Regions from separate parts of the Geobacillus sp. YHL genome, predicted to be linked through region 1. Evidence: riboswitches for the same ligand, from Rfam matches in the RefSeq annotation. Region 1 holds a riboswitch; each other region holds the start of a gene.

Region 1 (2,260 bases):
TTATTACGGAATCGGTGGGAAAGAGTACGCGTTTACAAAAAAATTAGACTGTATTCAGCTAGATTCTTTCCAGCTAAGAGAGTATGAAATTGATTTTAGCGGGATGGACTATGAGGGGATTAACGGTTTGTTAGGATTGGATATATTGCTGGGCGCTGGATTTGTCTTAGACCTGGACAAGTTGGAGATGTATCGTTCTGGTTGAAATGGAACGCCCGCTCGAAATGCCAAAAAGAAGGAAAAGGCGCCCGCGACGTTGCGCTCGAGTTTGGCGGCGTCCGCTGGGAGCCAGGGGCGTACGTGTACGCTGATGCGGACGGCGTTGTCGTCGCCAACAAAGATTTGTCGGCAAAAAACGGTTGACGGCAACGCATTGGTTGTACTACGATGAAAACGGATGCTTGTTCCATGACAGCGCATATATGGCGGTAAGACAAACAAGGTGCCTAAGCCTGCTTAAGGGCTTGGGTGAAAAGGGAAGCCCGGTGAAAATCCGGCACGGTGCCCGCCACTGTGATGGAGAGCTTTGCGGCAACAAGTCACTGAAGGATGCTTCGGGAAGACGCCGCCAAGCGATGATCCTAAGTCAGGAGACCTGCCTTGTTTGGATCGGACGGATGCCTACGGGACTATAGGCAGACGTGCGGGAGAATGACGGCTTTAGGGGCCCTGTTTGGGCCGTTTACGGCTTTCGTATACATTTTTCTGCACCTCTGCTGTAGAGGTGCTTTTTCTTTTGTCGAAAAACCGTCCGTCTGCCGCATTTCATTCTACCATTCTAGCAAAAGGGGGGATTTGGTGGCGACGTGGGATTTGCGGGGAATGAAGCATCATGTGCTCATTTGCAACGGAGGGACGTGCCTCCGCCATGGCGGAGATGACGTGACAACCGCGGTGCGCGAGGAAATCGCCCGCCTTGGGCTTGACGACGCTGTCCATACAACAAGGACGCGCTGCAACGGACGCTGTCAAGATGCGTGTGTGATGATCGTCTACCCGGATGGCGTCTGGTACCGGTTGATGACACCGGAGAAGGCAAAAGAGGTCGTCCATCGCCATTTGCAAAACGGCGAGCCGCTTCGCGCGTGGGCGACGTATGAATACCGTGAAGACGGGTTGACCCGTCTTGGTGGGACGGAGTCGGTTATTGGCGTTCGAAAGAGGAGGACGTAATGATGGAATGGGCCAGTTATGTAATGTTAGCGATATTTCTCGGCATGCGTCATGGGATGGACAGCGACCATGTCGCGGCCATTGCGGATATGGTCGGAAGCGAGTCGCGGCGAAGACAGCAGTTGGCGCTCGGAATCATGTACGCTATTGGACACGGAGCAATCGTGTTTGTCATGGGGGTGGCGGCGCTCATGGTCGGCGCCCGGCTTCCCGAGTCGTCAGCCGCCGCCATTGAGCTCTTAGTTGGCGTTACGCTTGTGCTTCTTGGCGGGATGATGCTTTTTTCTCTTTTTCGGCGGGGTGAGGTGAAAAGCCGGTTTCAGCTCCTTTATGAGTTCGGCCATACGGTTACTCGATGGCTGCGGGGAAGGCGGGAAATGGACAGTTGCCGTTCTTTTTCGCATGTTGGTTGGGCTGGCGCCTTGATCATCGGCATCATTCATGGCATTGGCGTCGAAAGCCCGACCCAGCTAGCCATTATCACCCACGCGGTCGGAAAAGTGCGTGTGAGCGCCGCTGTCCTTCAGCTTGTGCTGTTTGTCGCCGGCTTGCTCATTGCGACGATTGCTACAGCGGCTGGATTATCGTGGGGATTTTGGAAAGCAAAGCAGCGGGAACGACTGTTTTATGTCCTTGGTGCGGTCACAGGGATTTACAGCATATGGTTAGGGATGTCGATGATAATCGAGATATGGAGAGGGGGGCTGTAAAGTGGGCGGCAAATTGCTCATTGTCGGCTTTGGCCCGGGAAGCGTCGACCATATGACGAAACGGGCTCGGGAAGCGATTGAAGAAAGCGACGTCATCATTGGCTACAAAACGTACATCGAACTTGTGCGCGATCTGATTGTCGGAAAGGAAATCATCAGCACGGGCATGACGGAAGAGGTGAGCCGCGCCCAAGCGGCGGTGAAATGGGCGGAGCGCGGCAAAACGGTCGCCGTCATTTCAAGCGGTGACGCCGGGTTGTACGGCATGGCCGGGCTCGTGTATGAAGTGCTGATCGAAAAAGGGTGGACGAAAGACAGCTCGATTGAAGTCGAAGTCATCCCCGGCATTTCCGCGATCCATTCGTGCGCCGCGCTGC
Region 2 (2,260 bases), on a different contig from region 1:
GCGGTTCGTGAAGCGGAAAAGTACGATGGCAAATATCTCATCCGAACCTCCGATGACACCTTGTCTGCCGAGGATGTCGCGCTTGGGTATAAGCAACTGGTGGATATCGAGCAGGCCTTTCGGACGTTGAAATCAACACTCGAGCTGCGCCCCATGTATCATCGCTTGGAAGACCGTATCCGGGCGCATGTGCTGCTCAGTTGGCTGGCTCTCTTGCTGGTTCGGATCGTGGAGATCCGAACTCATGAATCGTGGCCGAAAGTAAGAGACGAATGCGAGCGTCTCATGCTTGGACATTTTTCTTCAAAAAACGGCGACCTTTATCAACGAACCGAACTGACGGCCAAACAAGCGCTATTCCTTGCGGCTCTAGGGCTGGAACCTCCTCCAAAGATTCTAGGCATCCACCCTCGCACCTAGATACACGCCCGAAGTGTGCCCAAATGCCTCCGATCCCTTTTGTATCAAGGGGCGAGAGGCATTTTGTTTGCCTAGTGACTGTCGAACTCGGGTTCCCCAACGCCGCCCAAAATATCTTGAAAGAAGGGCTTCGTTGGCTGTCTTCGGAAGGCAACCAAACCGTGGGATGCACGGGGATGGCTTGGCTGGCAACCTGACGTGGGGCGGGTGTTCCAAAGAATCTCCCACCTCTACGCATTTGCGTAGGTGGGAGAGTGTTCAGGAACGGAATATGAACAAAAAACGATAATTGGCAGAAAGGAAAATTCCATTCAACTGCTCTTGCAATTTTCCCGGTTTTGGTATATGCTTGTTCCATCAGGATGCTAAAATACTATATATTGGTTTTGAAGTCTTGTTGTACAACTACATATCGTTCTGCCAAGCAATGGTGTCCATCAGGACTTAATAGGGAATCCGGTGTGAATCCGGAACTGCCCCCGCAACTGTATGTGCGGACGAAATGGGATGGCCACTGGCGGCAAGAGCCATTCGGCGCGCCGCTGGGAAGGCCCCAAAGTAGGACGATGCACGAGTCAGGAGACCTGCCTTGCTTGGAACGTTTCATGTTCTTCGGGGTGTGAGAAGATGAAACGATAGGGGAAAAGAAAAAGGGTTTCGTATGCCTTTTTTCCGTCTGTCGTTTCATCCGCTCGCCTGCCCGAGCGGATTTTTTATTGAAGGAGTGGGGAAACGAATGACCGCATTGACGAAAATGATCATCATCGATGACCAAGGGAAGCCGGTTTCTTTTTCACGTGAAGAGTTTGCGTCGCTGATTGGGCAAGCCGCCGCTGGATTCGGCCGTCTGTCGCTTGATGAATACGTCGAGCGTGTTTGGCAGCTTCTCAGTCGAAAGGAGTCCGTCACGGTAGAACAGCTGCACCAAACGGCTATTTTGGAAGGACTTTCTTACATTGATGAAGATGAGCCGGACTGGACATTTGTGTGCGCCCGGCTGTATTTGCGGCAATTGTACCGTGAAGCGGCGCGGCAGCGTGGGTATGACGAGCGCGAGCGGTATGGCGATTTCTACTCGCTGCTTGTTGCGCTGACAGAACAAGGGGTGTACAGTCCGCTGCTGCTTGAACGTTATACGAAAGAAGAAATTGATGCCATCGGTGCGTTTCTTGATCCGGAGAAGGACAAGCTGTTTACGTACATCGGGCTGCGCACGCTCGCTGATCGGTATTTGGCCCGCGATTATGAGCGGCGGCTGTATGAATTGCCGCAGGAGCGGTTTCTTGTCATCGCCATGACGCTAATGGCGAATGAACCACCCAAGCGGCGCCTTGAGCTCGTGAAGGAAGCGTATTGGGCGTTAAGCAACTTATACATGACCGTGGCGACGCCGACGCTTGCCAATGCCGGAAAGTCATACGGCCAGCTGTCGAGCTGCTTTGTCGACACGGTCGATGACAGCTTGCAAGGGATTTATGACAGCAACACCGACATCGCCAATTTGTCGAAATCGGGCGGCGGCATCGGCGTCTATTTAGGCAAAATCCGTTCGCGCGGCAGCGACATCAAAGGATTCAAAGGGGTCTCCTCCGGCGTCATCCCGTGGATGAAGCAGTTGAACAATACAGCGGTGAGCGTCGATCAGTTGGGACAGCGAAAAGGGGCCATTTCCGTCTATTTGGATGTATGGCATAAAGACATTTTTGCGTTTCTCGATGCGCGGCTCAACAACGGTGACGAACGGCTGCGGACGCATGATTTGTTCACCGGCGTTTGCATCCCTGATTTGTTCATGGAGCAAGTCGAACAGCGCGGCGACTGGTATTTGTTTGATCCGCAT
Region 3 (2,260 bases), on a different contig from region 1:
TTGCCAGCCGAGAAAGATGACGAGCACCGCCCCGACCGAGGCGCCGGACGAGACGCCGAGCGTGTACGGATCGGCGAGCGCATTTTTCAACAACCCTTGGAACGCCGCGCCAGCCAGCGCCAATGACGCCCCGACCAAAAAAGCGAGCACGACGCGCGGCAAGCGGATCGCCATCACGATCGGCACCCAATCAGCCGGAATGTGGCGAGGCAGCGCCGCTCCGAACCATTCAGCCGCCAAAATGCGGACAATAGAAGAAAAGGGAATCGACAGCGATCCTGTCGATATCCCTACGAGCAACGATAACATGGCCGCCGTGACGGCCAATATATACATCCACGTTTTACTTGAACACATCCGGGTAAATGGCTTTGGCAAGTTCCTCGACCCCTTCGACAAGGCGCGGACCCGGGCGGCTTACTAAGTCGGTGTTGACGTCATACACCCGCTTGTTTTTCACCGCCGGCACGTCTTTCCAAGCGGCGCGCGCAAACACTTGCTTCGCTCCGCCGTATGTCGTGATGATCACATCCGGCTTATAGGCTACGGCTTTTTCTTCCGTCACCATCGGCCAGCCTTCCAAGCTGCCGGCGACGTTTTTCGCTGAAATCACTTGAAGCATCTCATCCATAAACGTCCCTTTGCCGGCCGTATACAGCTGCGGCGGCGGCGACACTTCAATCCAGACGTTCGCTTGTTTGTCCGCCGGGATTTGTTTCGCTTTTTCTTGAATTTGCGCAAGCTTCTCTTTCATATCCTTAATCACTTGCTTCGCTTTGTCTGTCGTCCCGGTCGCTTTGCCGATCAAGTCGATGGACGCATACACATCGTCGAACGACTTCGCGTCATTCACGACAAGCACGGTGATGCCGGCGTCTTTCAATTGCTTGAGGCCATCGCGCGAGTTATGGGCGCTTGACGCGTGGGCCAAGACAAGATCCGGTTTGAGCGAAATGATTTTCTCGACGTTGAATTCCATGCCGCCGATTTTCGTTTTCGTTTTGACGTCTTCCGGGTAATTGTCAAAATCGCTGACGCCGACGATCTTATCGCCCAACCCCAACGCATAGGCGATTTCCGTATTGCTTGGGATGAGCGAGACGATCTTTTTCGGTTCCGCTTTGATCGTGACATCCTCGCCAAGCCCGTCTTTCACCGTCACCGGAAACGCCGCTTGTTCCGTTTTCGGTTCTTCTTTTTTCGCTGGCTGGGCGTTGCTATTGGCTCCACCGCTGCAGCCGACCAGCACGGCGGCCAGAAGGAAGAACACCGCCACCACCGCCGGCCATGTCCAACGTTTCATCCGTCATTCCCCCTTCAGTGATGTATGTACAATAAAAAACGCCCATTCCGCCTAAATCTGGGAATGAGCGCGAAACAGACCGCCAATGGGCACAACAATGCCCTATGCGACTGTTTCCGCGTCTCACCCCCCGAAGATTCGGAAACTGCGGCAAGCAAGGCAGGTCTACTGGCTCATGCTTCATCCTACTCTGAAGCCTTCCCGTACGGAAAACAGCGCAAGCCATCCGTCCGTACAGTGGCGATTTCATTTCGTCCGCATTGACAGTTGCGGGGACAGCTCCGGATTCCCACCGGATTCCCTATTAAGCCTTTTCGGCGCCTTGCTGCGAATGGATTCAGTTATGGGATATGGACATTTTTATAATAATGCAGCGTTTAGCATTTGACAACTATGAATTTACAGCACTTCACCTTCCCACTCTTGCAGATAATCGAGACGGATTCATGACCCATGCTTCATAAGGAACAGAGCATCCCCTTTTCATCGCATCGAGCACCCGCGATTTCAAATGCGGCCATGTCACATATTCATCAATATTCGACTCATCGATCAACACAAACTTCGCCTCTTGAATTTCCTCAGGCTGGGGAAAAACGTTTCCTTTCACATATGTCGCTTTAAATGCAATGTTTATGATATTTTTAGTTTCATTGTAGTACACGCCGCTGACCCCAATGAGACGGATGTCAACGCCAGTCTCTTCATGCACCTCACGATGAACGGCCCGATCGAGCGGCTCGCCCGGTTCAACTTGTCCACCCGGCATTTCCCACGTATCGGAGCGGTCATAGCTTTTAACAAGCAAAACCTCTCCCGTGTCATTCGTAATATAGGCTGAAACGGTGATAATGGCTTGTTGGTGTTTATCCATCAAGCTCTCCTCCTACATCGCGGAATGATCCTAGCCCTCTCCTGCAGAAAAAAAGCAGCTGCCCCATCTATACTGCCATCTTG

What was found. Region 1 has a riboswitch for cobalamin ahead of JCR24_RS03720 ((2Fe-2S) ferredoxin domain-containing protein). Riboswitches for the same ligand answer to the same signal wherever they lie in the genome.
Region 2: another riboswitch for cobalamin. It lies ahead of JCR24_RS13535 (ribonucleoside-diphosphate reductase subunit alpha); the one in region 1 lies ahead of JCR24_RS03720 ((2Fe-2S) ferredoxin domain-containing protein).
Region 3: another riboswitch for cobalamin. It lies ahead of JCR24_RS08835 (ABC transporter substrate-binding protein); the one in region 1 lies ahead of JCR24_RS03720 ((2Fe-2S) ferredoxin domain-containing protein).

What each region holds. Positions count from the first base shown of each region.
Region 1 covers NZ_JAEIGB010000002.1:238,084-240,343, reverse strand. Annotated here, with positions in the region: gene JCR24_RS03730 (retropepsin-like aspartic protease) at 1-205, shown strand, start outside; partial or broken gene JCR24_RS03725 (RraA family protein) at 223-363, shown strand; cobalamin riboswitch at 424-617, shown strand; gene JCR24_RS03720 ((2Fe-2S) ferredoxin domain-containing protein) at 799-1,173, shown strand; gene JCR24_RS03715 (HoxN/HupN/NixA family nickel/cobalt transporter) at 1,176-1,883, shown strand; gene cobJ (precorrin-3B C(17)-methyltransferase) at 1,885-2,260, shown strand, end outside.
Region 2 covers NZ_JAEIGB010000018.1:12,585-14,844, forward strand. Annotated here, with positions in the region: gene JCR24_RS13530 (IS1634 family transposase) at 1-420, shown strand, start outside; cobalamin riboswitch at 831-1,026, shown strand; gene JCR24_RS13535 (ribonucleoside-diphosphate reductase subunit alpha) at 1,082-2,260, shown strand, end outside.
Region 3 covers NZ_JAEIGB010000007.1:101,570-103,829, forward strand. Annotated here, with positions in the region: gene JCR24_RS08830 (FecCD family ABC transporter permease) at 1-357, opposite strand, end outside; gene JCR24_RS08835 (ABC transporter substrate-binding protein) at 344-1,303, opposite strand; cobalamin riboswitch at 1,445-1,643, opposite strand; gene JCR24_RS08840 (NUDIX hydrolase) at 1,713-2,180, opposite strand.